3 regions of the Alishewanella maricola genome follow, and region 2 is predicted to be linked to each of the others. Evidence: predicted binding sites of a transcription regulator. Region 2 holds the regulator's gene; each other region holds the start of a gene.
What was found. Region 2 encodes MetJ, which represses methionine synthesis genes. Its sites were predicted from a motif close to TAGACGTCTAGACGTCTA; they were not measured.

Region 1 (11,065 bases), on a different contig from region 2:
TGGCAGTATTCACCACAATTAATGTTTTACCCTTGAATTCATCACATAAATCGACACTTTCACGGGTTTTGAGTTGCTGCACTGAATGGCCGAGAATATTACCGCACTGTGCGGCTAAGCTCTGTACCGAAAAGGTCAGTGCTAGCACGGCCGCGAGGTTAAGTGTTTTTTTCATTTCGCTTTCTCCAAGTATTTACCGCTAAGAACGATCTTAGGTAGTGACTATACGCCACCAGACGAAAAGCAGTTTATTTTGTTTAATGCTAGTTTCATAGGCAGCAAGTTATGGTTGAATGCATTAATACTACAAATTAAACACACTAAGGTTGTGTGCTCATAAAAAATATCATTCTTAACAGCACTACAACTTATTGCTCTAATTAAGATTTTTTCTTTGAAGCTACGGTGAGCCTTACACGTTGCTATGCAGGGTTAACCCAACAGTATTGCTCGCGCTCAAAAGGGCACGATAGATGATCTATGGGTTAAAGCCTTACATCCACATGATAAGACCAGTGTTAGGGCTTATTTCGACGATTACATTAACAAAACAGACAATAAATTATACGAAAATCAATTTAAGATGTGCCATAAAGAGGGTCTTTGAGTATGGGTCCTTTTGCGTGGCAGAACCATTATCAGCTAAGAACATAAACTCACTGTCGGTATTCATTTAGATATCACCCAACGCAAAAAATCATTGGCTTTGAAGCACTACTTCGCTGGTATAACATTGAGCTAGGTTTTAAAATTTCAGTCGATGATTTTGGTACGGGTTATTCATCATTTAGTTATTTAAAGCGTTTTGCCTTAACAAAATTAAAAATAGACCAATCATTTATTCAAGATATTCTAAATGATAAAGACGATAAAGCGATTGTCAGTGCGATCATTAATATTGCTAAAAGAATGGATTTAATTACTCTTGCTGAAGGGGTTGAAACAGTAGAGCAGCTGAAGTTACTAGAAAACATGCAATGTCATGAAATTCAGGGGTTACTACTACAGCAAACCTTTGAGTGCTGAAAATGCCACGACTTTTTTAGAACTGCAAGGGGCTAATTGTTTAAAGCAATTAGCCCCGTGATATCCCGCAATCAACGGCGATTAGCGAGCTAAAAACTCCGCTCGGGTGCGAGCGTCATCTTTGAAAATACCGCCTAGTGCCGTAGTCTGCGTTTTAGAATTCACATCCATCACACCACGCGATTTCACGCAGTAATGTACCGCATCCATGGTCACTGCAACGTTGTCTGTTTCAAGTAAGGCTTGTAACGCCACTAAGATTTGCTGGGTTAAGCGTTCTTGCACCTGAGGACGCTGTGCAAAGAAACGCACTATGCGATTAATCTTAGATAAGCCAATGATATTATCTTTAGGGATGTAAGCCACCGTAGCGCTGCCATCGATGGTCACAAAGTGATGCTCGCAAGTACTAGTAAAGCTGATGTCTTTCACTTTGACCATCTCGTTAACTTGCATTTTGTTTTCTATCAGCGCCATCTTCGGAAAGTTTTGATAATCCAAACCACCAAAAACCTCATCAACATACATTTTAGCAATGCGATGTGGCGTTTCTCTTAAACTGTCATCGGTGAGATCAAGCCCCAAGGTGGTGACAACCTCAGTAAGTAACTGATTAATCTTTTCGTATTTTTCATCGCGGGACAAGCCGTTATCACGCATAGGAGTCTCAAGACCACGCGTCTCAAGTGCACTACGGACTAACATTGCTGCTTCTGATAACATAGTTTTTCCAAATACTGATTTGCAATATCTGTTATACGCACTGCAAAGAAAAGCAGTTTAGCGACCAGATCATAATATTATTATTTTACACCCTTAAACGACGAAAGCCCAGCAAAGGCTGGGCTTAGGGTGTAGCACGGTGTTTAATTACTGTACAAGCGCCAGCGCTTCTAGCAATTCACGCGGCTCGACTTCAGGACCATTGAGTGATTCATCCCAGTTAGTGCCGATTAATACGCCGTCATCGTACATCTCTTTTAACCAGCCATCACAGAACACATCGAGTGGGATTGGCTCAGGTTTATAACTTGACCATTCTTCTGAGCAGTGCGCTTGCGCATCCGCTTTGCTTGACCAAAAGGGCATTACATCTGTTTCTTCAAATTCTACCGATTCAACCACTAATAAGTCTTCACCATCAGCGAGAGTCCAGACTACGCCATGGGTTTTAGCCTCTTCGATAAAACGTTGAAAGCTTGGATCGTGTGCAAATTCAGACATAATTAACCTACTAAAAATTCTCTAATGGTGTGTATTAAAACAGAGATCCGCCCACAAAAGCCAACATTATTCTAAAGCATCGCCATTCACTTTCCACCACTGGTGAAAATAACGTACAATTTGCTTCACTGTGACAGCCCTTAACGGACGGAAACTTAGTAATGGCACAATTTATTTATTCAATGTATCGGGTTTCGAAAGTGGTTCCCCCGAAACGCACCATCTTAAAAGACATCTCTTTATCTTTTTTCCCCGGCGCTAAGATTGGGGTACTTGGCTTAAATGGCTCGGGTAAATCGACGTTATTACGCATTATGGCCGGTATCGACAAAGAGTTTGAAGGCGAAGCACGGGCATTAACCGGCACAAAAATCGGTTACCTACCGCAAGAGCCGGTATTAGATAACAACAAAACAGTACGGCAGATTGTTGAAGAAGCCGTTAGTGATGTAAAAGAAGCGTTTACTCGGCTAGATGAGGTGTATGCCGCTTATGCCGATGAAAACGCCGACTTTGATGCCTTAGCGCGCGAGCAAGGCGAGTTAGAAGCATTAATACAAGCAAAAGATGGTCATAACTTAGATAACACGCTAGAGCGTGCGGCAGATTCATTACGCTTACCGCCTTGGGATGCCAAAATTGAACATCTGTCGGGCGGAGAGCGTCGCCGGGTGGCGATCTGCCGCTTGGTATTAGAACGCCCAGATATGCTGTTATTAGATGAACCCACTAACCACTTGGATGCTGAATCGGTGGCTTGGTTAGAACGCTTTTTACACGATTATCCTGGTACCGTGGTGGCCATTACCCACGACCGTTATTTCCTAGACAATGTAGCCGGTTGGATCTTAGAGCTAGACCGAGGTGAAGGTATTCCGTGGCAAGGAAATTACTCTAGCTGGCTAGAACAAAAAGAAGCCCGACTAGCACAAGAAGATAAAACAGAAAGTGCTCGCCAGCGTTCAATTAAGCAAGAATTAGAATGGGTTCGTACTAACCCGAAAGGCCGCCATGCAAAAAGTAAAGCGCGGATGGCACGTTTTGAAGAATTGCAAAGCCAAGATTTTCAAAAGCGTAATGAAACTAATGAGCTGTTTATTCCACCTGGGCCACGTTTAGGCGATAAAGTACTGGAAGTGGGACACCTGCGCAAAACCTTTGGCGATCGTGTGTTAATCGATGATCTGAGCTTTAGCATTCCTAAAGGTGCGATTGTCGGTATTATCGGCCCGAATGGTGCAGGTAAATCAACACTGTTTAAAATGATCACCGGCGCAGAAAAAGCCGATAACGGCAGCATTGAACTTGGTGAAACGGTGCAAGTAGCAAGTGTTGATCAGTTCCGCGATAGCATGAACCCGAAAAACACGGTGTGGCAGGAAATCTCAAACGGCCAAGATATGCTGCAAATTGGCAATTTCCAGATCCCAAGCCGTGCTTATGTTGGCCGTTTTAACTTTAAAGGTAACGACCAGCAGAAGTTTATTGGCGAGTTATCAGGAGGTGAGCGTAACCGCGTGCATCTGGCGGCGCTATTAAAAGCCGGCGGCAATATGTTGTTACTCGATGAACCCACCAACGACTTAGATGTTGAAACACTGCGCGCACTCGAGAACGCCATTTTAGATTTCCCTGGTTGTGCCATGGTGATCTCGCACGACCGCTGGTTCCTCGACCGTATTGCCACGCATATCCTCGATTATCGTGATGAAGGTAAAGTGAATTTCTTTGAAGGTAACTACTCTGATTACGAGGCCTGGTTAAAACAAACTTATGGCGCGGCAGCACTGGAGCCACATCGAATTAAATACAAGCGGATCTAACCGCTATTAAAGGTTAATCTTATTAAAACGCCTGCCTTGTGCAGGCGTTTTTGTTGATACGTTTTAACCAGAGCAACGTATAAGAAAACGTTTTATGTTATCAGCAAAAGTGACTTGCTTTGTTGCATTGATCTGATAACTTAATGAGAATCATTATTAACTAAGGCTTTATTATGAAAATCCTCGTTATTTCTAGCTTCATTGCATTGTGCTACTTCCCCGCAACACTCGTGCAAGCCTCAGATCGCCCTGCTCATTTCAGCGGTAAAGCGATCAGTGATGTGCAGCAAGCTAGCAAGGTGTTGTTAGAGAAAAATACCGAGTTAGCTAACTTGTTAGCCGGTGAGTTAAATCCAACCAGCGTAACGGCGATCCATCAGTTAACCTACACTTTGGAAAATGCACTCGCCCTAATACCGAACGCTAATGAACAAATTAAAGCAGCATTAGAAGAAGTGCATTTAGGCTCTGAATACATGGATTATGAGCGTGTTAAAAAAAACGGAGTAACTTACCTGCAACTGGCAAAATCGCTGACAGAATAAAAAAACGCCAGGACAGTACACCGCAGTATAACAATGCGGCCTAACCCATTAATCAAAAGGCAATTGAAAAACAGCTAAGGCTTTACTCAAGCCCTTATTAAGGCTCTTAGCCGCTTGAACATGCACCTTGTTACTAACGCGAAGCTTTTTATGCTGTGCTAGAACACAGTATAATTAGCCCCATCCACAGCTTTGGGTCTATGATCATGATCATAAATTATTGGCAAATAAGTGCCTGGTGTTTGGCTATCCTTTGCATCGCACTAAGTTATCCAAAAGAGTTGTGGCCACGCTTATTACAATTACCGGGTTATCAGCATTTTGTGTTTGCCTCAGCAGTGGCCTTAACCCTACTCTGGTCTGTAAAAGCCGGCATAGTACCGGGTTTAGAGTTGTTTTTTCTTGGTATTACCACACTGGTATTGTGTCATGGCTGGCGTATCGCCATTTGGATCAGTTGTCTGCCCTTAGCTTTATTAATGCTGTTTAACAGTGTCAGCTTGGCTGAGGGGGGCGCCTTTGCATTAACTACCTTTATTTTGCCTGCGTTATTTAGTTATGTGGTATTTAGCTGGTCATATCATTATCTGACTCGCCATTTATTTGTGTATATCTTTATTGCGGGCTTTTTAAATGCCGCCCTGAGCATAGTGCTAAAAATTGTACTCACCTCTGGCTGGCTGTATCTGCAACAACAACATGACTGGCATACGATTTATCACAACTATACGCAATTAGCCTTGCTCATTTGGTTTGGCGAAGCATTACTCAATGGCATGGCCATTACGTTAATGGCAGTGTATCGGCCAGAATGGCTCAGAACCTTTTATGATAATGAATACTTATCGCCTGATCGCTGAGTGTCTGATAACTAAAGGCAAGGTTTAGGAAAGAGAAAGTAGCGCACAGCGCAGCATAAAAAGGTATCCAGACTCGATGCCTGGATACCTTATTGACATATTTAGCCTTTTAATACCGTTGCGACGGCTTTGGCGAAATAGTCGATATTGGCATGATTTAAACCCGAAATACTGACGCGGCTAGAACCTACCATATAAATACTGAACTCGCTGCGTAGCCGTTCAATTTGCGCTTTATTAATGCCTAAAAAGCTGAACATACCATGCTGACGAGCAATAAAGCTGAAATCTTGGGTAATGCCTTCAGCAGTAAACTTGTCGATGATCAGCTGGCGATAGCTATTAATACGATTACGCATTTCTGCTAATTCGTCGTGCCACAGTGCCGTTAATTCGGCGCTATCTAAAATATGGCTAACAATAATAGCACCGTGCGTAGGTGGCATTGAGTAAATACCGCGCACGACGCTGAGTAAGTTTGCGCGGACAACGTCGGTTTCTTTGCTGTTGCTTCCAACAACACTGACAGCACCAATTCGCTCGCGATATAAACCAAAGTTTTTCGAGCAAGAGCTACACAAGATCATTTCTGGCACTTGCTCAGCTAAATAGCGCAAACCTGCGGCATCTTCATCTAAACCGGCGCCAAAACCTTGGTAAGCCATATCAACTAAAGGAGTGAAACCTCGCTCTTTCGCGATCGCGGTAAAGCGTTGCCATTGTTCGAAATTCAGATCCATACCACTTGGGTTATGACAACAGGCATGCACTAAAACAACGTCACCCGCAGGAATTTGCTCTAAATCAGCAAACATCTGCTCTACCTGCAAACCTTTGGTGTCGTAATCGTAATAAGCGTATTCTTTGACTTTTAAACCCGCAGCTTGGAATAACGAGATATGGTTTGCCCACGTTGGGGTGGTCACCCAAATCGTCGCATCCGGATTCGCTCTCTTGATAAACTCCGCCGCCACACGCAGTGCCCCTGTGCCGCCAGGTGTATGCGCCGTAACAACGCGATTTGCTAGCAACACTGTATGAGTCGCACCAAAGGCTAACTTTTCAATGTGCGTATTAAAAGACGGATCACCGGCCATACCCACATAGGTTTTGCTGTCTTCATGCTTTAAACGCAGCGCTTCGGCTTCTTTTACGCATTTTAAAACCGCTGTGTGGCCTTGCTCATCTTTATAAACACCTACGCCAAGGTCAACTTTAAGAGGGTTAGGATCTTCACGATAAGCCGCCATTAGCCCCAATATGGGGTCGATAGCGACAGGCTTTAACTGAGAAAACATATTGTTCTACCTGGTTTATGATTATAAGGAGGCAACACTAAGCGATTGCCGGTAAACACTCGGGGATGCTCAGACAGACAGCCACTAACAGGGCCAATGCCTCTGCGGTAAACACCTGCTGCTTCAAATCTTCAGCGTCGATAATGCCCACTATTTTGCCCGATTGTGCAAACAGTGGCAAACAAGCTTCGGCTTTAACTTTCGGATCGCAGGTGTAATATTCACCGCCTTGTTGCAAATAGGCCGCGACATCGTTAATCACACGGGCTTGGCCAGTTAAACCCACCGTACTGTTATTACTGATCTTGGCAAACTCAGTATTTAACGGAAACTCTGCCCGAGAGGCGGCGCCAAAATAGCTTAATTTAACCAGCACCATCTCTTGCTCCAGATTAGCACGCGCTTGATAAATACCAAACCATGCTAAACCCGACTGCTGTTGATAAAATTCAGTTATTTTCGTTAAACGTGCTAAGGCTTGGTGATTAGCGCTGGTTTGACCGCCCAAAATCGCGGTTAAATCATATGGCTCACTGTCCAGCACACCAAATAATGAACACGCCCCTCCCTCGCCTAACTCAGGTACTTGGTATTGCCATTGCACTTTGGCATTGTGGCTATCGGCAATATGTTGCTGTAACGCTTGAAAATAGGCGGTGGTTTTTTCAGTAAAGGCTTGATCAAAAAAAGAAAATTGCTCTTTAAGGCCACTAAGCTGTAAATAGTGATTAATTTGGGTTGGAATACTCAATTTTTAGCCGTCCAGATTTCTAAAATCAAGGCGATATTCTACCAGATAACATTAAAAAACCAAGCGAGACACAGAAAAACTTGCGAGCAACGCTTGTGCTAAGTAAGCTACGGCCAACTTTTCAGGACATTTTATGATGAGCAAAAAAATTTCCTTAGCCGATTGGCAACAACAACTGACTGGCGCTACCGCAGAGAGCACGAAACCGGCGAAGCAGGCTGATTTGGTCTATTCCACTGCGACAGGCCGAATTGACGCGAGCAGCCCTGCTGTCTCAGCGGCTGAAGGCTTTGCTGATGGTGCCTTACGTATCCGTCGGGAAACGAAAGGTCGGGGCGGTAAGACGGTATTAACCATTTTAGGCTTAACCGGTAGCCCCAGTGAATTAAGCCAACTATGTACAGAATTAAAAAAGAAATGTGCTTGTGGTGGTTCGGTCAAAGACGGCATTATTGAGATACAAGGTGATAAACGCGAATTAGTCACTACCTTATTACAACAAAAAGGGTTTAAAGTGAAACAAGCCGGCGGATAGGCCGGCTTGTTTATCTCAAGCGATATTAACCACTTGGTATCGAACGATTACGGCGTATTGGGTTCAGAGTTCTCTGTACGGCCAAATACCGTTCTGAAAAAACTGTCTTTGCGCCACAATGGCCGCGTTTTAGCATTCGCTACATCCAGCGCAATATTAAAATTAATATCGGCAAATACGGCGCCAGCATCATAACGAATAGCCCCATACTCTTTGGTTAAGCTGGCAATATCATCAGAAGGGCGATGATAATGCTTGGCAAAGAAACTGGCCCACACTTTGCCTCCCGATACCTTTGGATCGGTTGAAGTAAAACCGGTCATTAAAAACACCGCAGGCACACCTTGTTGCACTAAGCGATAATGATCTGAGCGCGTGAAGATAGCTTGCTCGGGCATCGGATCTTCACTTAAGGTTCTGCCCTCTTTTGCCGCAGCACGGGCAACCACATCACCTAGGGTCGAGTGATTTGCACCAAAAGCAATTAAATCGGCAAAAGAATACAGTAATACCGGCATATCTAAATTAACGTTAGCCACCATCTGCGAAATAGGCATTGGCGGTTGTTTCGCTAGATAATCTGCCCCTAATAAGCCTTTTTCTTCACCGGTAACCGCAGCAAACAAAATAGAGCGCTTTGGCGATGTCGGCAGTTGCGCAAATAAACGTGCGGTTTCAAGTAAGATCGCGATACCTGCAGCGTTATCCATTGCCCCGTTATTAATTTTATCTTCGCTGCGTAAATCGTTAGAAAAACCGATATGATCAGAATGTGCAGTTAATACTACATATTCCTCTTTTAACAGCGGATCGGAACCGGGTAAGGTCGCTAACACATTCGGGCTTGTCACTTGCTGGTGAGTACTTTGGCTGCTTAAGTTAACTTCGCCTTTTAACGCAAAACCTTTGGGGACCTCATCTTTTTCTAATAAAGCAAAAATATCACTCAGGTTATAACCAGCGGCAGCGAATAACAGACTGGCCGCATCAGGATGCAAAGTTGCGCCACCTTGTAACTGAGCAAAGCCCCGACCGGGGTTACCTTCGCCATCTAACCAGCTCATGCTCGGACTATTTAAATACATGAGGCTATCGGCATAGGGCCGAGTTTTTTCTTGCTGTGGCGTATGCAACGAAATAACACCGATAGCGCCCCGCTCAACCGCAAATTCGGTTTTCATACTGCCCAGATAAGCCCGCTCTTCGCTAGGTAAAAAGGCGGGTAAACCTGACAGCATGACCACGACTTTACCTTTAACGTCTAAATTCGCATAATCGTTTAAACCAAACACCTCCGACACTAAACCATAACCAACAAACACCATTTCACCTTGCAACTTAACGGCTTCGTTTTGCAAATTGGGCCCGGTTGTAAATTGCTGCGGGTAATCTAGAGTCAGTTGTTGCTCGGGTAAACTAAAACTAAGCTTGGCACTTCCCGGCACAATTTGCGCTTTGCGCATAGGAACACGCTGAAAGTAGGTGCCATCAGCCGCAGCCGGCACTAAACCTAAAGCTTGAAATTGCTGAGCAATATAACGTGAGGCTAATTCATGGCCTCGACTCCCCGTATCACGGCCTTCTAACAAATCATCCGCTAAAAACGTCAGATGACTTTCAATCACCAAAGCGCTGGCGCGCGGGGCTTTGCTGGCTGGGGTACTGCTACAACCAGCAATAGTCATTAACGCGGCCGTACAAAGTAAAAAAATCTTTTTCATGGACTGTCTCAATAAAAAAGTGCCAGTATTCACTGGCACTGTAGATGGTAATAAAACTAAAGCTTAGTTAGCCGCTTGATAGCGTTGCTGATAACGCTGGTGTAGCTGTTTATGTTTGTTATTCAGATCAACATTGCGACCGTCAATCCATAATTGCATGATGTTGTGCCCACGATAATCAAAAATATCGCCTTCAGACACGACTAAACTCGCGCTCTTACCCACCTCAATCGAGCCTAAACGATCGGCCACACCGGCAATTTGTGCCGCATCTAAGGTTAAGGATCGTAGCGCTTGCGCAGGTTCTAAACCGTAACGCGTGACATGGCCCGCAGCAAACACCAGGTTGCGGGTATCCCAGAAACCATCCAGCGATAACGCGAAACGCACACCGGCTTTTTGCAGCACACCTGGCACGCTAAAGGCTTGATCATAGGCTTCATCGGTACGCGTAGGTAAGCCATAAGGCGCGGTATAAATCACATCCACGTTATTCGCCGCCAGTTCATCTGCCATGCGCCAGCTATCGCGTCCCCCCACAATCACTAAACGGACCTTGTATTGTTTAGCTAAGCTGATGGCTTGACGCATTTGTCTTGGATCATCGGCATGAACAAATAAGGGTAATTTACCTTCAAACAACGCCAACATGGCATGCCAGCGTGAATCACGGCCACGATTTAAGCCGGCTTGCTCAGCTAAATAATAGGCTTGTGCTTGGCTAAAGTAGCTTTGTAACTGCTCCAGTTGCTCACGTTGCCGCTCTTGCTGCTTTTCCGCACTATCACGAACCCACCAACCGGTTTGTAAGCCCATGCGCGGCCAATTCACGTGTAAGCCCACATTGGCTTGCACTAGGGCATCTTGCCAATTCCAACCGTCTAACTGCATCAATGCTGAGCGACCGGTGATCAAGCTACCATCAGGATAAATTAAGCTATGGCTAAAACCGTTGCTGCGAATAGTTGGGATCACCGCAGAATCAGCATTAAAGGCCACTTGCACTTGCAAATCTGGGTTCGTGGCTGAGGTTTCACGATCATCACGCGTGGCACGTACGGCTTCAACTTCAATTAAGCCTAGTTGGTTAATCAAAGCAATAAGCCCCGGATACACATGCTTACCGGTTAAATCTTCTATTTGCGCCCCGGCAGGTGCCGTTAAGTTCGTACCCATCGCGGCAATTTTGCCATCGACTAGTAAGACATCTTGAATGGCCGGCTCGGTTACAACGGCGTGCACCGTCGCATTTTTCAATAATACTGGCACGCTTTGTTTCGGT
Region 2 (11,065 bases):
GCCTTGGTGCATGTCAAGTTTGGCTTCAAAGCGTTCAAATAAGGTGAAGGCGTCAGCGGTACCGCCGGCAAAACCTGCCAAGACTTTATTATGGTAAAGACGGCGAACTTTACGGGCGTTACCTTTCATTACGGTGTTGCCCAGTGACACCTGGCCATCACCGCCGATGGCGACGTGACCATTGCGTCGAACAGATACGATAGTTGTCATGAATATGCCCTATGGCGAATTAACTTAGGGCATAGATAGGGTTTAGGCGTTAGCTTTTCAAGCCCAGTTACGCACCTGACAGGTATTAATACCCATTTGCCGTAACCGATTCATATCAACGGTGGCAGCACGACGAGACTCATAAGGGCCCAGCACTACCCGAAACCACACGCCATTAGTACCTTCGGTGCGGCGCACATCGGCGGTAATGCCCGCAAAGGCGATTTGCGCTTTCATGGCTTCGGCTTGGGTTTGCTGTCTAAATGAGCCGCATTGCAGTTGCGCCGGACCACTGCGACGCTGCTCTGTCACTTCGACGGTCACTTCTTTATTTTTAAGCTCTTCAATATATTGATAAGGCTCAGCTACGGGCTTGGGAGGCAATTCATCTTTTTTCACGGTAACAGCCGGAGCGGGTGCTTCAGGCGGCGTTACCACCGGAGCTTGTTGGCGTAAAAACCACAAACCGTAAACAAAAGCCAATAAGACACAGAGCACCAAGCCGATTAATATCCAAGGTTTTTGTGAGGCAGCTTGCGCTTTGGCGCCGCGTGCTGGGCGGGCTTTGCCTTTGGTCTTGCTGGCCGGTTTCGGGCGACTGGCGCGCACATAATCTTTTTGTGGCATAGTGACTGTTTGATTACCTACTGATTACAACAGCGGCTATTCTACCTTGAATAGTAAAAAATGAAATAGAGCTATCACTCTGCCTAGGGCTTGTTGACGTTTGCTGTTTAGATTTTGTTCGTTTGGCGATGTTTTGATCGCGAAACGAGGAGTGCAGTACGCGGTACCCGGTTTGTTATTCTAAATAAACGACAAGTGAAGCTACCGCGTCCTGCTCTCGCCCCTGACCTACATCCATGTAGGCCACAAAGAGCAAAGCATCGCCATACAAACCCTTCGGGCAGCGTGTGGCTGCCATTTCTACTGCGTTATACGAAATATTCCTATATTTCGCCTTCGGCCAGCAGAGCTGTTCCCGTTTGTTCCATACAAACGGGTCGCTTGTTTATGTAGAATAACTACACGGCACAAGCTCTACCTTGTATAAATGGCAGTCACTCAGCTGCAAAAACAACCATCAAACGTCAACAAGCCCTATGTACTTAGCTCAGATCCAGCGCATCCACATCGAGCTGCCATTTTACTTTACGGCTCAGCGGCCAACGTGTGATTTCTGGCAAGATGTGCCCTAAGGCATGATGCAATAGCGGTCTATTTTGGCTGTACAAATGCAACTGCCAGCGATACTTACCCGCTTTGCGCTCTAAAGGCGATAATAACGGCCCTAGCCGCTGTAAACCGTTATAGGCTTGGCAAAGCTCTGCGACCTGTTGTAACCACTGCTGGCATAAGTCACTTTGCAGGGCTTCGGCACGAAATAATGCCAAGTGCTGATAGGGCGGTAAGGTGGTTTGTTGGCGTTCGAGCAGGGCACTGCGTGCAAAAGCCGCATAACCGTTTTGAATAATATCTTGCAGCAGGGCATGTTCAGGATGCTGTGTTTGCAGTAATACCTTACCTTTGTCATTGCCTCGACCTGCGCGGCCAGCGACCTGTGTCAGCAGTTGAGCTAATTGTTCTGGCGCACGAAAGTCTGCGCTGTATAAGGCGCCATCTACATCAACAATTACCACCAAAGTCACAAAAGGAAAGTGGTGGCCTTTCGCCAGCATTTGCGTACCTAAAATTAGGCGTGGCCCAGCTTGATTAATATCCTTGAGCAACTCCCCTAAAGCACCTTTTCGCCTTGTACTATCGCGGTCTAAGCGGGTTACGGGTGTATCTGCAAACAACTGCTGCAAATGTTCTTCTAACTGTTCAGTACCTTGGCCAACTGGCGCTAATCGAGCACTGCCACAAGAGCCGCATTGTCTAGGAATAGGGCGGCTGGCGCCGCAATGGTGACATAATAATTGGCGACTATGTTTATGATAAGTGGTAAAGGTGCTGCAACGTTTACATTCGGTCAGCCAGCCGCAATCTTGACAGCTAAGCGCGGGGGCAAAACCGCGGCGATTCAAAAATAACATCACTTGCTTACCACGGGCTAACTGGCCGCGGATTTGTTTAATACTGCTATCGGCTAAGCCGAACTGCAATTGTTGCTGTTTTAAATCAATTAACTCGAATGGCGGTAAGCTTTGCCCTGTAGCGCGATGTTGCAGTTCTAAATGCACATAGCGTTTTTGTTGGCAATTATATAAAGATTCTAAACTGGGGGTGGCAGAGCCAAGCAACACAGGGCAGCCTTCTAATGAGCCGCGTTTAATCGCCAGATCACGCGCATGATAGCGAAAGCCATCTTGCTGCTTTAAAGATAAATCATGCTCTTCATCAATAATAATTAAACTGAGTTGTCGAAACGGTAAAAACAGCGCCGAGCGCGTGCCAATGACAATCGCAGCACTGCCACTTGCCGCTTGTAGCCAGCATGACAAACGTTCGCCATCGCTGAGGTTAGAGTGCCAAGCTAAAACGGGCACATTAAAACGCTGTACAAAACGTTGAAGTGTTTGCGGCGTTAAACCAATTTCAGGTAGCAACAATAAGACTTGTTCGCCACGGGCTAATAGAGGCGCAATGCATTGCAAATACACTTCGGTTTTACCCGAGCCGGTGACACCTTCTAACAAGAACGGCTGAAACTTTCCGTAAGCTTGCTGCACCGCACTCACAGCAATAGCCTGGTCAACTGTCAGTTGTAAGGGTGTTTGTGCTAAACCTTGATAGGCGTAAGGTTGACGCTCTAGTGTTTCAGCAACAACCATGCCTTTATCTATCAGTTGTTTCAGTGTGCTGCGATGATGCTGTTGCAGTAGTGTATCTTCAGCTAAAGGGCTGGTTTGCAGCGTTTGCCACAAGGCAAGTTGCTTCGCCGAACGCTTAAAATCACTACTTTGTGCTGCTTCGCCTGCCGCCGTTAATCGATAGCCGGTTAGGGCATAATCGCGCAGTTGTCGGCCTTCACGCAATAACGCAGGAAGGGCTGCGGTCAGCACTTCACCTAACGGATGGTGATAGTATTCCGCTGCAAAGCTTAATAAAAGGCGTAGGGTGCCGGAGATCACCGGAGCGTCTTCTAAAATGTGACTTACTGCTTTGAGTTGGCAGTGTTCAAAAGGACTATCCGGATCAATTTGCCAAACAATCCCAATTAACTGACGTTGACCAAATGGCACTTGTACCCGACACCCCACTGTTACACTGCTGTTTTCAGGCAACAGATAATCAAAATGTTGGCGTAACGGGACGGGCAGAGCCACTCGAATAACGGTCACTATGGTTTCCACAACAAAGCAAAGGGATTGTTAGTTTAAGGATCGATATCCGGCTTGCCAAGTAAAACAAAAATAGTGTTTTTTTGCCGCGGGCAGGTTGCAACTTGTTTGCCTATCAATTAAGCTACGCGCCCTAAATTAACTGTAATTGCGTATGGTGTCTGGCGCCAAAAATTGTGACCAGATAGCGATACGGCCTAACGAGGTAACCCATGAAACCAGGTATCCATCCAGAATACAAAGAAATTACTGCTACTTGTACTTGCGGTAATGCATTCAAAACTCGCTCTGCACTTTGCAAAGACATCCACTTGGACGTATGTTCAGCATGTCACCCGTTTTATACTGGTAAGCAAAAAGTGTTAGACGTAGGTGGTCGTGTAGATCGCTTCAAAAAACGTTTCTCTGTTCTGGGCAATCGTTAATCGATTACCGAACGAAAAAAAACCGGAGCTTAGGCTCCGGTTTTTTTTGCTTCAAAATACGCTGCATGTGCACATTAGTATTAATCTGTACTGAGCATAGCGGTAGGGTTTTCATGGCGATGGTTGTAGCACAATAAAAAAACGCCATGCTCAGCATGCTAGCTAAGACATAGCGTTAAGTGGGAACAACCTATGGCTAAAACGATGGTACAGCAAATTCAAACAACCGGTTATTGACCACCTGATAACACTTGGTTGATTGAAGAGGAAGAGCTGTCTGGTTTAATACTGGCGCAGTTGCTGCCGCTTTGCTCACAACTGACTCCGCGAATACGACTACCGACAGAGCGGCTATCATAAAGCCCTGAAGAATTTAACCGTTTGACTAAACCGGCAAGCATGTTGTTCATTTGAATTTGCTGCCCCGTCACGCGGATGACCTCAATGTTTTCAACTTGCTGTAAATCTTTTACTAATTCTGCATGTTCATTGCTTGCTGCTAGTTCAGCGCTGACTTCCGCTAAATAAGGTTTGGCTTGGGTTTGCCCAGTTAACACTAAGCGTTTAAACAACTCCGCCGCCGCAACGAGATCTTTTTCAGTGCCAATACCATGTTGTTTAAGTTGGCCCAGTAACAGCATTGACGTTGCTAACTTTTGTTCTGACGCTTGCTCGAGTAATACCACAGCTTGCTCGATTTGCGTTGGATCTTCAGTTTGCAACAATGTTACTGCTTTTGCATATTGGGCTGGAGCATAATTTAAAGAGATGGCTTGTTCTAATAACCGGTCTGCTTCTGCGATATCTTGCTCAATAACAAAGCCATTTCGTAACCAATCTGACATCAAGTAAACTGACATGGGGTTGCGCTGGCGTACACCTTGGCGAAGATAGCGTAATGCTTGACTGGTATTCTGTTCTAAACCATCGCCTGTCGCATAAGACATGGCAACGATCGCCGCGGCATCGCCGCTACCTGCTCGAGCCAGTCGCATCAATTTACGCAGCTCTTTTGTGCAGTCAGTTTCAGTGCATATTTGCTCATTGTTTCCGGCATTTTGTGCAGTGGCGGGCAGGCTAATACTGATGCTACTTACGAGAATAAGTGCAGAGATCGATAAAAGGCGCATGGCATAACCTCATTAACTAAATATTTACCAGATATTGTAGTGATATTTTAATGACGGTCAAGGGATGTCGCTAAAATTAATAGTGATTTGTTTTGTTTATGTTAAATTTTGGTGGTAACTAGTTCAACATATAAATACTCAGCAAGAGATTGGGTTTTAAGTGTATAGGCTTCTTTATGGCTAGCGCATTTCTTGCTATAAGAAGAGAAGAAAATATCAACAAGAAGGTGGTCATACTTGCTTAGGCTGGTAGGTCCAGCAACAAATTGGTGTTTTTCTATTAAAGAGCTCATTAAAATGAGCCTTCATCTGGCTTGCTGTAAAACAATAATAAGCATAATTGCAGCCTGTCGCCGCTTACCTTACTCCAGGACAATTAGAATGACAGATTTCAGAGAACAGGCACTTCGCTACCATGCCGAACCCCGCCCAGGAAAAATTAGTATTGAAATTAGCAAACCGGCTGAAACCGTCCGCGATCTTGCGCTAGCTTACAGCCCAGGTGTGGCGGAGCCCGTTCGTGAAATTGCTGCTGATCCAGACAATGTTTATAAATATACCGCTAAAGGTAACTTAGTCGCTGTGATTTCTAACGGTACTGCGATTTTAGGTTTGGGCAATCTGGGGCATTTAGCATCAAAACCGGTGATGGAAGGTAAAGCCTTGTTGTTTAAACGCTTTGCCAACTTAGATTCGATTGACATTGAAGTGTCACATCGCACAACGGAAGAGTTTATAACGACGGTTGCCAATATTGCCGATACCTTTGGTGGTATTAATTTAGAAGATATTAAAGCGCCAGAATGTTTTGAAATAGAGAAAGAGTTAATCAAACGCTGCAACATCCCGGTGTTTCATGATGATCAGCATGGTACAGCAATAGTCACTGCTGCCGGTATGCTTAATGCGTTAGAAATCCAAGGTAAGGATATTAAACACGCCATTATCGTTTGTATGGGTGCGGGTGCTGCGGCTATTGCTTGCATGGAGTTATTAATTAAATGCGGTGCCATGCGTGAGCATATCTATATGTTGGATACCAAAGGGGTGATCCATGCTCGGCGCGAAGATTTAAACCAATATAAATCGTTATTTGCCAATAATACCGATAAACGGACTTTAGAAGATGCTTTACAAGGGGCGGATGTTTTTGTTGGTGTATCGGGCCCCGATGTGTTGCCAGCAGAAGCTTTAATGTTAATGGCAGATAAGCCTGTTATTTTTGCTTGTTCAAACCCTGATCCGGAAATTAAGCCTGAGCTCGCGCACGCGGCTCGACAAGATCTGATCATGGCAACAGGTCGCTCTGATTACCCTAATCAAGTGAATAATGTTTTGTGCTTCCCGTTTATTTTCCGTGGTGCTTTAGATGTACGTGCCAGTGAAATCAATGACGCAATGAAACTTGCAGCAGTAGAAGCGATCCGCTCAATTGCTAAAGAGCCGGTGCCAGCCGAAGTTTTGGCGGCGGCTGATGTATCAGCTTTAGAGTTTGGTAAATCTTACATTATTCCAAAACCGATGGATCCGAGATTGTTACCTCGAGTGGCACGTGCTGTGGCGGAAGCCGCGGTAAACTCTGGCGTTGCTCGTTTACCACTGCCTGATAATTACTATAAGTAAGCTGAGCCGCTTATAAAAAAAACCGCCTATTGGCGGTTTTTTTATTCTTCGTCGTTTTCTGCTTCAATGATGACTGGGATGGGTTTACCCATGCTGGTCAAAATCTGCCGAACTTCAGCAGGAATTTGATGCGGATTATCTTTACGTAGATCGTCATCAGCCGGTAATGGCTGGCCAGTAAAGGCGTGCAAAAAGGCTTCGCACAATAACTCACTATTTGTCGCATGCCGTAAGTTGTTCACTTGGCGGCGAGTGCGTTCGTCAGTTAGCACTTTTAAAACATTCAGCGGGATCGATACGGTAATCTTTTTAACTTGTTCTGATTTTTTACCGTGTTCCGCGTAAGGGTGAGCATACTCACCATTCCACTTAGCCATAAGGGTCCCTTGTTATTGGTCGAGAGAAATTGCTCGCGCAAGTGCGAAATTCTACTGTTTTCTCTGTTACAGTCAAACACTGTGCAACAAATAAACATTATAGACGGCTAAATGGTTTGACTTCCAGTGTTAACGCATTATACTTTTTGGACATCTAAACATCCAAAAGGGCGTATTATGACCAAGCGTCATCCAGCGACTATCGTTGCTCGAGCGGGTATTGCGGAAGATACCGCCTTTGGTGCAGTGACACCACCGATTTACCTCACTTCAACTTATCAACTTCCGGCATTAGGGCAGCCAGGTCCTTATGATTATTCACGTTCAAATAACCCTACCCGCGATGTATTAGGGGAGGCGTTAGCCGAACTCGAAGGCGGTGCTAAAGCGATTATCACCAATACTGGTATGTCAGCTTGTTTGTTAGCACTGCAATTACTAACACCCTCTGACACCTTAGTGATCCCGCATGATTGTTATGGTGGTAGTTATCGATTATTTACCAATTTGGCGCAAAAGAAGCAGGCTTTTAAATTACACATTATCAATTTTCAAGATGCCGATTGGGCCGAGCAATTACGGTTAAGCCAAGCCAGCATGATTTGGTTAGAAACACCGAGTAACCCATTACTGCAAATTACTGATGTGCGAGCGGTTTGTCAGTTAGCGGCCAGCCTCAAAGCCAAAGTGGTGGTGGATAACACCTTTTTATCGCCAGTATTACAGCAGCCCCTCTCCTTAGGTGCAGATTTAGTCATACACTCGACGACGAAATTTATTAATGGCCACTCTGACATTATCGGCGGTGCCGTGATTGCTAAGGATCTGGCGGTTGGCGAAGAATTAAAATGGTGGGGAAACTGTTTAGGCTTAACCGGTGGAGCATTTGATGCCTATCTTACCTTGCGAGGCTTAAGAACGTTAAACTTGCGCTTAAAGCTGCAACAAGAAAATACGGCTGCAGTGGTCGATTTTTTAGCGGCGCATCCTTTAGTTGCTAAAGTGTATTATCCCGGGCTGACAAGTCATCCTGGGCATCAGATTGCTAAAGAACAGCAATTGGGTTTTGGGGCGATGTGTAGTTTTGAGTTGAACGCTCCTGCGGCATTGTTAAAAGATTTTTTCAATGCTCTAGAGTATTTTACTTTGGCACAGTCACTGGGAGGCACTGAAAGTTTAATCTGTCATCCTGCTTCAATGACGCATGCTTCGATGGATGCGGCGGCGCAGCAGCGAGCGGGTATTGCTGCCACCTTAGTGCGTTTATCAATAGGCATTGAAGATGTGGCAGATTTACGTGCTGATTTGCAACAAGCGCTAAACGTGGTAGCTCAGCGTTTAGCTGACTAAAACAACTCATCTAGCTTAGGCAACAGATGATTTAATGCTTGTTGCCGAAGTTATTTTTTAATAATATGTGAGCTCTCGCTAATATCTGAAATTCATTAACTTAATGATTTCTTTATTTTAGTTCGTGTTTGTTGGTTTCTTTATACCGTAAAATCAAGTTCCTTAAGCAGGTAACACGCTTGGCATTGTTAATTAAATTCGGTTAATCTAAAGTACATTAGTAGCTAAGCGCTAACGCTACAGCCAAGGAATTGGACTTCTGCATGCTTTTATCGGGCCTGTGTCGGCATCGGCGACATGTTTATCATTTTTTCTGCTTTTTGTTGTGTACTGTATTTTTTAATACGGCAGCGGCTTCTGCTGCAAAGCATATTCCTAGCTTAGATAATTATTTTAAAGAAACGCTCAACACTCGATCCGGCTTACCGCACAACACTATTAATGCTATTACTCAAACGCCGGATGGCTATATGTGGTTTGGCACTTGGGAAGGCGTTGCACGGTATAACGGTCGCGAATTTCGCATTTTTGATCGTAACCCCCAAACCGGTTTGCCAGATGTCGGCGTGCGTACTTTTCATTTGGATAAACATAATGTTTTGTGGATAGGTGGTGCACGTGGCGGGTTGGTTAAAGTACAAGATGGGCAATGGCAAGCTTTTCCCCCTTTTGGTGAATTGATTAATCGTTTGTTTATGGATAATCAAGATCGATTATGGGTTGCTACCGAGGGGCAGGGGCTTTACATGCAAGATGCCACCGGTAAACGCACACATTTTACGCTTGACGATGGATTACCCTCTCTCCAAATTCACAGTTTGCAACAAGATGCCAACGGCTTACTGTGGGTTGGCACCGCGAATGGATTGGTTTACTTAGATGCACAATTGCAAATTCAACCGGTTGCTGCAGACGAATTTAATGGCGTACCGATATTTGCATTGGAATTAAATCATCAAGCAGCGTTACTAGTGGGCACAGAACGTGGCCTTTACCTGGCACAGCCAAGTCAATCTAAGCCATTAACTTTATTAGATAATGTTCCGGTGTCGGCCATATTGCAGGAGAACTCAGACATTCTATGGATTGGCACTATAGATAGAGGCTTATTACGCTTACATAACGGTATTACTGAATCTTTAGATATGCGGCAGGGCTTACCCAATAATCGTATTTTAGCTTTGTTAAAAGACAAAGAAGGTAATTTGTGGGTTGGAACAAATGGCGGCATTTTTCGTTTAAGAGATGCGCCTTTTAATACCATGACTACCGAAGTCGGATTAGCCGGAAATTATACCCGTGCTCTGTTATCGCATTCTAATGGCTGTATGTATGTTGGTAGCAGCCGCGGTTTAACTCGTATTTGTAATGGTGCGTTCAGTATTATTGATTTAACGGCAGTCAGTGTCGGGCAGTCGGTGTTAAGTCTAGCGGAAGGACCCGATCAAACGGTGTTAGTGGGCACCTATGCCGATGGTTTAATTGAACTGCAATATGATCAGATCCGACGCCATTATGATACCGGGAACGGTTTACCAGCCAATGAAGTTCGAGCCATCCTACCTCTGGGCAACGGTCAAATGTGGGTAGGCACGTCTAATGGTGTTAGTCTTATAAAGGATGATGGTATTTTAAGTTTAGGCGTTGCAGATGGTTTACCCAGTTCTTTTGTTGTCTCGCTGTTTCAAACACCCGATCAGCGAATTTTTATTGGCACCGGCAATGGTGTGGCCGTTTATGAAAACGAGCAACTGAGAACACTAAATATAGCGGCATACGATGATGCACACTATGCCTTTGGAATGACCTATGATGCCCCGGTAAACATTTTATGGATAACCACGGATCGAGGCCTGATGGCCTATCATCTAGCCAGCAATGACATACAGATTATTGGCCGAGCGCAAGGCATGCCGTTTGATAAAATATTTGAGTTAGTTCAAGACCAGCAAGGTTCTTTTTGGATCAGCAGTAATAGGGGCATTTTAAGGTTAAATCGCAGCCATGCCCTGGCGCTTTTAGCCGGTAAGCGTAGTTCATTAAGTGTCGAACTTTATGGCGAAAGCGATGGCATGATCAGTTCGCAAGCCAATGGCGGCTCGGCTAAAGCGGGTGCACTTCACCATGATGGCTCGGTGTGGTTTGCCACATCGATGGGAGTCACCCGGGTTCAGCCTGAGCGTTTACAGCAATTTGCTGAAATTGCTCCGCCAGTAGTTATTGAAAAAGTACATGTTGATGGCCAAGCTTTACCCTTAGGTTCTCCAGTTAATCTTATAGCAGGCAGCAATCGATTGGAAATTAGTTACGCTGGCTTGGGCTTTGTGATGTCAGGGCGAATTCAGTATCGCACTAAGTTAGTCGGTTTTGATCGTGATTGGGTGGCGCGTGGCACCGCCATTACCGCCGAGTACACTAACTTACCACCAGGTGAATATCGCTTTTTAGTGAGTGCCAGTTATCCCGACGGTGAGTGGAGCAAGCAAGAAGCTGTCTATACCTTTACGCTACTACCACATCTCTGGCAGCGTTGGTGGTTTAAATTCGCCATTATCTTGTTACTCACCACACTCAGTATTATTGCGGTGCGTTGGCGTATGTCGAGTTTAAGACACACTGAACAACGTTTGCGTAAATTAGTCGCAGAGCAAACAACCGAATTGCAA
Region 3 (11,065 bases), on a different contig from region 2:
GTTAATTTTATTATTCATGCGCATTGCCCGGCGATTTGGCAGCATGCAGATGCACTAGCGTTAGCGCAAACGGCTGCGCAAGTGCCTTACGGTACTGTGGCGATGGCGGAGGAAGTATCCCGCTTGTTTCAACAAAGTGAGGCCGCGGCACAAGGTATCTTCACTATGGCAGGGCATGAAGATGGTGTGGTGACCTTTGGCAAGAATGCTGAAACCAGCTTTCAAATTCTAATGCGTTATTATGCGGCTGCGCTGGCGCTGGGTGCGACACCAAATCGGTGATTGTCTTTGATAAATTATCAAAAAGCAGTCACAATCCAATAATGTTATTTTGTCTCATTTTTACTCCCAATAGAGAGCGCATTTTATGCAGTTTCCCGATTCAGTTAAACAACAGAGCTGCCAAGATTGTTTAAGTGGTCAAGATTTGGGTTTTGAAATCCGTATGGCATTTCAACCGATTATCGATTGGCACACGCAGCAGATTGTTGCTTACGAAGCGCTGGTACGCGGGCCAAACGGTGAAGGTGCAGGTTGGGTTTTCTCTCGGATAAACGATAGCAATAAATATTACTTTGATCAGGCTTGTCGGGTAAAAGCCATTGAAACCGCTGCGCGTCTAAAATGCAGTACCTATTTGAATATTAACTTTTTGCCGAACGCGGTGTATAACCCAGAAACCTGTATTAAAGCCACCATTGAAGCAGCCGATCTCTATGGCTTTGATTTAACCAAGCTAATTTTTGAAGTGACTGAAGGTGAGCAGATCCCAGATAAAGCGCATTTGAATCGCATTTTTCGCAGTTATGCTAAACGTGGCTTTCAAACTGCGATTGATGATTACGGTTCGGGTTTTGCAACATTAGATTGGCTAATTGAGTTAAGACCTCACTTATTAAAGCTAGATATGGAACTGATCCGGAATATTCACCTTAACTGCGCAAAACAATTTATTGTGGCCAAAACAATTGAGCAATGCGAGTTGCAAGGTACCAAGGTGTTAGCTGAAGGCATTGAAACAAAAGAAGAATTAGATTACTTAGTGGGTATTGGTGTGCGCTTGTTTCAAGGATATTATTTTGCCAAGCCGGCTTTAGAAGCGCTGACACCGCTAGAAGGCTTAACAGGGATGAAAGCATTAAATTAAACGTATAACCCAAAACAAAAAACAAGGCGCCTTAAGGCGCCTTGTTTATTTTAGCGGTAACTTAGAAGTTATAAGATACTCGGCCATACACTAAGCGGCCTGAACGTCCGAACGGTGAATAGTTCGAGAACGAGGTAGCGCCTGTGGTATTTAAGTTAATGGGGTTAGCATCTGGATATTCATCAAAGATGTTATCAGCACCCACTGCCACGGTCCAACTATCGTTAAAGTCATAGCGGCCTTCCAAATCCATCAAGACTTTCGGACTTAATGTCAGATCAGTGGCTGCAGTAGTGCCCGGTGATAATACCTCACCGTAACGAGTTGCTTTAAAGGTCGCGCTGAAGTTGTCATAACTCCAGTTTACCGTGGCACCAAATTTATCTTTGGGTGCGCCTTTTTCAAACGTCAGTACGTTAACACGACCAAATAATGTTGGCGCTGGATCAAGTGCTGACAACTCTGCGGTTGCTGGTACTGCGGTGACTTTCGTTTCGTTAATATTACCGACCACCGTAAAGCTGAACAAACCAAAATCTTCAGTTGGTGTTGACCAGTTAATAACAACATCCACACCTTGTGTTTCGGTATCTACACCATTGATAAAGAAACGACCACCACCGATACCGATAAAGCCTTGCGAGCTTAAATAATCGCGCACGTTAGTTTGGGTTAAGTTTTCTGATAACACGATACGATCATCGATATCAATGCGATAACCATCTACCGTGATAGAAACACCGCTCACGTTAAATACGGCGCCTAATGAGTAGTTTACTGACTCTTCAGCATCTAACGGTTTGGCACCTAACGCTTGCGCAACCGGGTTGCTTACCGGGAAAGTCGTGATATCAAAGGGTACACCGTTGATAAAGTTAGTCGAGGTAGCAGTAAAGTTTTGTTGCTGTAGCGATGGGGCACGGAAACCGTTTTGTAATGAACCACGAATACCAAAGTCATCGGTAAAATCGTAGCGTAACGCAGCTTTACCGGTAACATTACTGCCAAAATCAGAATAATCTTCAGCGCGCAGCGCCACTGAGCCCAGCATGTTATCCGTGATATTCGCTTCTAAATCGACATAAGCACCAACAGCACGACGTGTTTCACGCACTTCGTTAGACGGGCGGAAGCCGGGGAACACCTGCGCGCCAGAAGCCGTTGGGTTACCATTTAACAGTTCGCCGCCATTGCGCCATGAATCAGGTTCACCGGCGAAAATACCGTAACGTTCACGGCGTAATTCAATCCCGGTAGCAATGTTTAACGGCGAAGCTAACGCATCGACATTAATTGAGCGCACACCAGATAAGTTAAACACGGTTTGGCCATAACGGAAGCCACCAGCATCAAACTCGGTTTTGCTGGTTGGGCCGATTGAGCGGTTTAAGGTGTTTTCAATAGTGAAGGCCATACGGTTTTGGCCCCAAACTAAAGACGTATCAACGGTCCACTCGCCCACATCAAATTCATAACCTACAGCAGCACTGGCATCCGTTACATCGGGTGCAATAATAGGTAAGAAACCATCTGGGTAGATCGCCAGAATGTTGCGGGAATCGTTGGCTGGGCGATAGAAACCGCCTGAACGCGCTTCACGATCTTGGTAGCTTAACCAAGCATAAATTTTACCGTTATCTAAGGTTTTACCGGCATTAGCAAACAAGGTAAATTGCGATAATTCAGGCTCACCATACCAAGCACTGAAGCGGTTGAAGTAGGTTTCACGTGTATCATATTGGCCATTGACCAACGGATACTGTTGACGATAATCCCAGCCGCCACGCTCTGTGCGTTCGGCGTCTTTGTATTCTGCAGATACGGTGAGGAAAGCATCTTTGCCAAGTTCAAAACCACGCCAGCCGCTTAAGGTTAGCGTTTCACCGTCAGTACGACTACGCTCAAGATTCGCCGGTGCACTCCAAGTGGCGCCTGTTGGGGTTGGTGTTGTTGGCGTGGTGTAGCTGGTTTCACGCCAGCCATAAGACGAGGTAAAGTTACCGCCTTCACTCGCTTCGCGTAAACGAATGTTTAATACCCCGGCAATGGCATCTGAGCCATACTGGGCTGAAGCACCATCACGTAATACTTCAACTGAATTAATCGCTGCGGTAGGAATGGTATTTAAATCAACGGCAGAAGAGCCACGGCCCACGGTACCGTTTACGTTAACCAAGGCAGCGGAATGGCGGCGCTTTGAGTTAACAAGCACCAGAGACTGATCTGGCCCTAAACCACGTAAAGTAGCTGGGCGCACGGTATCAGTACCATCGCTTAAGCCTGGACGCGGAAAGTTAAAAGACGGTAGCGCGGTTGATAGAACTTGATTCAGTTCGGTTGAACCTGCTCGAGTTAAATTTTCTGCGCTGATAATATCGATTGGCACGGCAGTATCAGACACCGAACGACCGGCAACCCGAGTACCCGTAACAATAATCTGCTCAATTTTTTCTGCTTTTTCATCGTTTTCGCTGGTATTGCTTTGTTGCGCCATTGTTAGCGGTGTAAACAACGCTAAGGTAATAGCTAACGCAATAGGATGCGGTTTTATTTGGTGCATGTGAGTTATCCCTTTGTTATTTTTTTGAATCTAGTTGCTGAACTTGCTGGTGTCAAACGTGTAACAGAATTAAACATTGCCTGCAGCGGCAAAATAATGACATAGTATAAAGCAGACTTCTAGAAGTCTTTTCGCCTTTGGGAAACGTTGGAGCAATACATGAAAAAGAATACCCAGTTAATTCATGCAGGTCGTGGCAAAAAGTGGACTGGCAGTGCGGTTAATCCGCCTATCGTACGTGCTTCAACGATTGTGTTTGAGACCATGGAAGAGCTTAAAAACGCCAGTAAAAATAAAGGTAACGCTGTGCCGTATTATGGTCGGCGTGGCACGGCTACACATTTTGCATTTCAAGAAGCCATGTGTGAGTTAGAAGGTGGGGCCGGTTGTGCTTTATATCCTTGCGGTGCCGCAGCAATCAGTGGCGCTTTATTGGCGTTTTTAAAAGCAGGCGATCACTTGTTGATGGTTGATACCGCGTATGAGCCAACACGAGGGTTATGTGAAAAAGTGCTCGCCGGTTTAGGAATTGAAACCAGCTATTACGATCCCTTGTTGGGTGCCGAGATTAAGACCTTAATTCGTCCGAACACGAAGGTAATCTTTTTAGAATCACCAGGTTCGTTGACCATGGAAGTGCAAGACATACCGGCAATTTGTCAGGTTGCAAAGGCGCATAATATTATCACTATGCTAGATAACACTTGGGCTTCGCCGATCTTATGTCGGCCGTTTGAGCTTGGTGTGGATATTTCTATTCAAGCTGCCACCAAATATATCATTGGTCATTCAGATGTGATGTTAGGCACAGCGAGCGCGAATGAACAGCATTGGCCGCAACTACGTGAGCAGAGTTATTTGTTAGGTTATTGCGCTTCGCCAGATGATGTATATCAAGCAAGCCGTGGTTTGCGTACGTTGGGCGTGCGTTTAAAGCAACACGAAAAAAATGCTTTAGAAGTGGCAGAGTGGTTAGCACAGCGTCCAGAAGTGGAAACAGTGCGCCATCCTGCTTTTCCTGAGCATCCAGGGCATCCGTTTTTTCAGCGCGACTTCAACGGTAGCAATGGTTTGTTTTCTTTTGTATTGAAACAGGGCAGTGCTGCGCAGGTGCAAGCCTTTATTGAAGGTATGCAGCATTTTAAAATGGGTTTCTCATGGGGCGGCTATGAGAGCTTGATTACTGCGGTGCCTAATGTGCAAGCGCTTCGTTCGGTGACTCATTGGCCCTATGCTGGGCCTTTATTGCGCTTACATATTGGTTTAGAAGATCCAGAAGATTTATTGGCTGATCTGGAACAGGCATTTGCGCGAATGGCGTTGGCTTAAACTTACACCGCAATACCCTACGTTGGTGCGCTTGGTGTTTAAAGAGCATGGCAAACGTTTAAAGGCAGCGTTAGTTTAACGGCAACGCAAGTAGCACATTATATTATCGCTGCCTGATATCAATGCCCCAATCACGATCAGCCACACCTGACCATTACAACCAGTATTGGGGGAAAGTAGCAATGACGGTAAGCAGCGTGTTTTGTTTTAGCTGATAAAAACGGCCGACCAAGCGCTGTATCAAGCCAAAAGCCATGGTCGCAATCGCACCGAACTGTTTTGCACAAAAGCAGAATAAGCTGTTTGATTATGCCGTGCTGCCCGCAAGGAGTTATCTTAGCTATTGCAACGCTATAACGTTCGCAATGCATTGACCTGTTCTATGGTTCTTCTACAATAGCGCCTTGATCTTTATGGAGGCTGTTATGGCAGAAGTTACCCGCTCAGCAGGCGTCAGCATGCAGCAACAGGTTGCGACCTGGTTAAATAAAAATCTGGTGCAACGCACCTTATTGGCATTGATCTTAATTAATGCGGCAATTTTAGGTTTAGAAACATCCAGTGCAGTGATGGCCGCATTTGGCCCACCATTAATGCTGCTCGACAAGTGTATTCTTGCCGTCTTTGTCATCGAAATTGCGCTGCGCATTTACGCTCATCGTTTGGCGTTTTTTAAAGATGCCTGGAGTTTATTTGATTTTTCCGTAGTGGCCATTGCCTTAGTGCCTGCGAGCGGGCCTTTTGCGGTATTGCGTGCCCTGCGTGTATTGCGGGTACTGCGCGTACTGACCTTTGTACCGTCGATGAAGAAAATTGTGGGTGCGCTAGTGCAATCGTTAAACGGTATGCTGTCGATTGCGATGGTGCTGGGCTTGGTGTACTACGTGTCTGCGGTCATGGCGACGAAGCTATTTGGTGAAGCGTTCCCCGAGTGGTTCGGCAGCCTTGGAGCCACCTTATATACGTTATTTCAGGTGATGACGCTAGAAAGCTGGTCGATGGGGATCTCGCGGCCGGTGATGGAGCAGTTCCCCTATGCTTGGGCGTTCTTTGTGCCTTTTATTCTGATCGCCACTTTTACTATGTTGAACTTGTTTATTGCCGTGATCGTCAATGCCGTACAAAGCATGCATGATGAAGAGCACAAAGACGAAATCGATGCCCAACAGCAATTACAACAGGATCTTGTGGCGCAGATGCAGCAGTTGCAGGCAGAGTTAGCGGCGTTACGCGCGCAGCTGCCGCCTGCAGCTAAATCGGATCAAGGTTGATGCATAAAGGTGTCGAGTTCTTGGCCTGTCAGCTTGCTAATACTGCTAAACATAAACCACATTGCAAAAAATAATACCAACATACTGGGCAAAACGATAACGGGGTAACTTAGCCACGTCATCGTGCCCAGCTCTTCATTAAAGGCGGTGCTGCCAGGAGGGCTAACCAAGATCACCTTGGCCAAAATATAATTAAGTGCCGACGATAAAAAGAACGAGCTCGCCACTAAATAACCGGCTATTGCCATTTTCTTTTCAAATTGTGCGCGTTGTTGTTGTGCATCCAAGGCCGCATAAAGCTTATCGTTATCCAACAACTCGCCATTCAATAAAAACTTTTTCACCAACGGATAGGGTGTGTATTGGCTAATCAAAACCGCTAAGCCTAAAGCGCCGGGGATCGCGGCTTCTTTAATGGCGATATAAGCGGCATCAAGTTGCAGAAGAGCAATGCCGCCCGTTAATAACACACTGATAACACCGAGCACCGAAAAGAAATTAACCTTACCGGCTTGGCGTAAATCCCAAATACCAAAACCAATAGGAAAAGCCAGTGCAACCACAATACCCCAGACGGGGCCAAGGTATTCTTCACCGCTGAATTTACTCAGGATAATCGCAGGGATCACCACGTTTAGCAGTAGGTTACTGATGAGACCTGTCGATTTTTTTGCTGGGGTAGGACGTGTTTCCGAAGTCATAAGATACCGTATTAAAAGTCGTAAAATACCGTTAAGCGCAGTATAGCAAGAACCCAAGTTATCGCCTATGCACAGTTGTTGCCCAGTTGGTAAGCAATCATAGTTGAGTACCAACGCAGAACAGGCTAGGGTGTATTAATTCTAAACGCAGTGGAGCACTGAAATGGATCAATACGCCGCCCTTAGGGCGAATGTCGGGTTATTAGGTACGGAGTTGGGTGAGACCTTACGCCAGCATCTTGGTGATGCGGTATTGGCACGAGTGGAAGAGATCCGCCAGCTGTCTAAAGAAGCGCGCCAAGGCAATAGCCAGCAAGCCGAGCAGCTACGCCAAGTACTCACGGCACTCAGTGATGATGAATTACTGCCAGTCGCTCGGGCTTTCGCGCAGTTTTTAAATTTAGCTAACCTCGCCGAGCAACATTTTAGTATCAGCGCGGCAGGGCGCAGCAGCATTGAAAAGCCGGAACCGTTAACGGAGTTGTTTCAACGCTTAAAAGACACCGCTATCGCCAAGGGCGACATTCAACAAGCCGTACGTGAGTTATCTATTGAGTTGGTGCTAACGGCGCATCCTACTGAAGTGGCGCGGCGTACCCTGATTCATAAACTGACCGAAATTGCTGCCTGCTTAGCGCAGTTAGAGCATCCGCAAACCGATTGGCAACAACAGCAATTACAACTGCGTTTAACCGAGTTAATTAGCCAAGCTTGGCATACCAATGAAATTCGTGAGCAGCGGCCAACTCCGGTTGATGAAGCGAAATCGGGCTTTGCAGTCATTGAAAGTTCGTTGTGGCAAGCTATTCCTGACTTTTTACGTGAACTTGATGCCGATTTACGTCGTGATCTTGGCACTGGCTTACCGCTTGATGCCGCACCCGTGCGTTTTTCTTCTTGGATGGGCGGCGATCGCGATGGTAATCCTTTTGTTACCTCCAAAGTAACCCGTCAGGTGTTATTACTGAGTCGCTGGAAAGCGGCAGATTTGTTTATTCGAGACTTAGATTTACTGTCTACCGAGTTATCGATGAATACGGGCTCTGCGGCGCTACTCGACGCCAGTGAACAGGCATCCGAACCCTATCGTGCGGTACTTAACAAGTTACGCCAACAACTGATCACCACCCGAGATTGGTTAACTGAGGCGTTAAAACATGATCGCTTACAGCGGCCGGCTGATTTAATTTGGCATAACCAGCAGTTGCTTGAGCCGTTATTACTGTGCTTTGAATCATTACAGCAAAGTGGCATGCAATTAATTGCACAAGGTCGCTTAACCGATACGCTGCGCCGCGCCTATGCTTTTGGCTTAACGTTACTGAAATTAGATATTCGCCAAGATGCCGCGCGTCATGCTGATGTTTTTGCTGAACTCACCCGTTACTTAGGCTTAGGTGATTATAGCGCTTGGACTGAAACGGATCGGCAAGCATTTTTATTGCGAGAACTGGCAAATAAACGACCGTTATTTCCGAAAAACTGGCAACCCTCCGCCGACGTTCAAGAAGTGCTGGATACCTGCGATATCGTGGCGCGCCATGGTAACGAAGCACTCAGTACCTATGTGATCTCAATGGCGGGTAAACCCTCCGATGTGCTGGCAGTACAATTACTGTTGCAAGAAGCCGGTAGTAGCTTTGCTATGCCAGTCGCACCGCTGTTTGAAACCTTAAGTGATTTACAAAACGCGCCCGATTGTATGCGGCAATTGCTCAGTATTGATTGGTATCGCGGTTATATTAATGGTCGCCAAGAGGTGATGATCGGTTACTCTGACTCGGCTAAAGATGCCGGTGTGTTCGCGGCCGCGTGGGCTCAATACAGTGCGCAAGAAGCGCTAGTGAAGCTGAGTAAAGATTATGGCGTGAAGCTGACACTGTTTCATGGCCGTGGCGGTACTATCGGCCGTGGCGGCGGCCCTGCACATGCGGCGATTTTATCGCAGCCGCCGGGTTCGTTAGCTGGGGGGTTGCGCGTGACCGAGCAAGGCGAGATGATCCGCTTTAAGTTTGGTTTGCCTGAGCTAGCCATCCGTAGTTTGGCCCTGTATGCCAGCGCAGTATTAGAAGGCATGTTGCTACCACCGCCTGTGCCAAAAGAAAGCTGGCGCAGCCTGATGAGTAAGCTAGCCGATGATTCTTGCAACGCCTATCGGGCTGTCGTGCGGCAGAATAAAGATTTTGTGCCTTATTTCCGTGCTGCCACGCCAGAACAAGAATTAGGTAAGTTGCCACTGGGCAGCCGACCAGCCAAACGTAACCCGACCGGTGGCGTTGAAAGCTTAAGAGCGATCCCATGGATTTTTGCTTGGTCACAAAATCGTTTAATGCTGCCTGCTTGGCTGGGAGCGGGTAATGCATTAGCCCTGGCCGTTGAGGCTGGGCAAACCGATTTACTGGATGAAATGCAGCAAGCATGGCCGTTCTTTGCAACGCGGTTGTCGATGCTGGAAATGGTGTTTTTAAAAGCCGATCCAGAAATTGCTGCCTATTATGATCAGGTGTTAGTGCCTAAAGAACTGCAACATCTTGGTGTCGAGTTGCGGCAACAATTGGCGGCGGATCGCAAGTTACTGTTAAAGTTGATCCACAGTGATACGTTGATGGCTAAAGAAGGTTGGATCCGTGAGTCGATAATGCTGCGTAATACCTATGTCGATCCGCTGCATATTTTACAAGTGGAGCTGCTAAAACGCTCTCGGCACGATCCGGAGAAAATCAGTGCGCAAAGTAATCGGGCGCTGATGGTCACTATCGCCGGTATCGCGGCAGGGATGCGTAACTCGGGTTAAGCAAAATAGGCGGATAAAGACCGGCCAATTTGTGTGATACCACTGCGTTTAGGGTTTCGCACAACGCGGTTTGCTCATATCAATAGGCCATGAATTATCCATGTGGCTTGATGATGAACTTCAGCAATGAGGTTCATCTTTTCAAGCCAGCAAAGTGGTTCACATGCTTTCTCTATGGATGAGTTCTGCTATCTATGGCCTTCAACGGTTTATTGAGAGCAAATCGGCTATTTTTTCGGGCAAGTGTTCGTTTTTGTGCCGGTTTTTCATCAGCGTTATGCCAGCCTTTCTGTAACCTGTGTTGGCTGAACCTTTTAGCTAGCTTGCCAAGAGCAAGCCTGATCGGTCAAAAGCTGCGCTTTTGCCAGCAAAGCTTTGTCATGATCTGATACCCGAGTATAAAACTTCAACATTTTATGAATATTCCAATAGTGCTCAATGCTACAACTAATCTCTTGCTGCAAAGCCTGTTGTATTTCTGCGCTTGGGTTGAGCTCTTTTATTTTTGCATGAAGAATTAAAGCATTAGCGAGTTTTTCAACGCTCATCGATTTGGCACCCTGTTCCCAAGAAATAATCATGGTTGCCAAAGATGAACAAACACATAAAAACAGAATGACGACGAATGTTTTTAGATTCAGCATTTAATTTCCCTCTTAATGTTTATCCGCGAAGTTTTAACTGAGGTATCAGTTGAATATTGACTATGCTTTAACTGGGTGTCGCAATATCACTAGACTCACTGTCCAGCATGTTTTTAACATACTCCATGTTCGCTTATTTCAAAATAAGCTGGCAAGATGTTAGCATGATCTGTTTTTTTTAAAAGTAAATTGTTTCTTGTAATGCTTTTAGCTTAGATTGTTGATTTTAAAACATTGCAGATTGTTGCCAGCGCGTTTTGCCGAACACTAATGTTCATACAACTCTAAAGGTAAGCCATCGGGATCGGGAAAAAAGGTAAAGCGTTTGCCGGTAAACTCATCGACACGAATGGCTTCGACTTCAACAGCGTTGCTTTGTAAATAACTGACCCAATGGTCGAGGTCGGTGACGGCAAACGCCAGATGGCGTAAGCCTTGTGCTTCCGGTTGGCTGGGTCTGGCGGGGGCCGCTGGAAAGCTAAATAACTCTAATTGGCTGCCATCTGGCAGCTGTAAATCCAATTTCCATGAGCTGCGCGCAGCCCGATAATTTTCGGCCAATATTGTTAAACCCAATACTTCCGTATAAAAGGCTTTGCTGCGCGGATAATCACTGACA

Region 1: JAO78_RS14225 (translation initiation factor) is a predicted target of MetJ. The motif match lies at 7,532-7,549, and genes of this name have one in related genera.
Region 3: JAO78_RS11060 (cystathionine beta-lyase) is a predicted target of MetJ. The motif match lies at 3,820-3,837, and genes of this name have one in related genera.

What each region holds. Positions count from the first base shown of each region.
Region 1 covers NZ_JAEINI020000012.1:48,687-59,751, reverse strand. Annotated here, with positions in the region: gene JAO78_RS14270 (glutathione peroxidase) at 1-175, opposite strand, end outside; gene JAO78_RS14265 (EAL domain-containing protein) at 697-1,026, shown strand; gene folE (GTP cyclohydrolase I FolE) at 1,108-1,749, opposite strand; gene JAO78_RS14255 (DUF2750 domain-containing protein) at 1,897-2,250, opposite strand; gene ettA (energy-dependent translational throttle protein EttA) at 2,412-4,073, shown strand; gene JAO78_RS14245 (DUF6746 family protein) at 4,247-4,618, shown strand; gene JAO78_RS14240 (energy-coupling factor ABC transporter permease) at 4,825-5,478, shown strand; gene JAO78_RS14235 (amino acid aminotransferase) at 5,580-6,776, opposite strand; gene JAO78_RS14230 (GAF domain-containing protein) at 6,814-7,527, opposite strand; gene JAO78_RS14225 (translation initiation factor) at 7,664-8,062, shown strand; gene JAO78_RS14220 (M28 family metallopeptidase) at 8,110-9,783, opposite strand; gene JAO78_RS14215 (amidohydrolase family protein) at 9,847-11,065, opposite strand, start outside.
Region 2 covers NZ_JAEINI020000005.1:78,054-89,118, forward strand. Annotated here, with positions in the region: gene hslV (ATP-dependent protease subunit HslV) at 1-210, opposite strand, end outside; gene JAO78_RS09160 (SPOR domain-containing protein) at 268-837, opposite strand; gene priA (primosomal protein N') at 1,320-3,494, opposite strand; gene rpmE (50S ribosomal protein L31) at 3,707-3,919, shown strand; gene JAO78_RS09175 (tetratricopeptide repeat protein) at 4,150-5,049, opposite strand; gene JAO78_RS09180 (hypothetical protein) at 5,151-5,342, opposite strand; gene JAO78_RS09185 (malic enzyme-like NAD(P)-binding protein) at 5,431-6,672, shown strand; gene metJ (met regulon transcriptional regulator MetJ) at 6,714-7,049, opposite strand; gene metB (cystathionine gamma-synthase) at 7,227-8,399, shown strand; gene JAO78_RS09200 (ligand-binding sensor domain-containing protein) at 8,663-11,065, shown strand, end outside.
Region 3 covers NZ_JAEINI020000006.1:138,778-149,842, reverse strand. Annotated here, with positions in the region: gene JAO78_RS11075 (class II aldolase/adducin family protein) at 1-282, shown strand, start outside; gene JAO78_RS11070 (EAL domain-containing protein) at 368-1,147, shown strand; gene JAO78_RS11065 (TonB-dependent receptor plug domain-containing protein) at 1,209-3,707, opposite strand; gene JAO78_RS11060 (cystathionine beta-lyase) at 3,867-5,036, shown strand; gene JAO78_RS11055 (ion transporter) at 5,462-6,307, shown strand; gene JAO78_RS11050 (VC0807 family protein) at 6,298-7,008, opposite strand; gene ppc (phosphoenolpyruvate carboxylase) at 7,172-9,802, shown strand; gene JAO78_RS11040 (hypothetical protein) at 10,117-10,446, opposite strand; gene gloA2 (SMU1112c/YaeR family gloxylase I-like metalloprotein) at 10,714-11,065, opposite strand, start outside.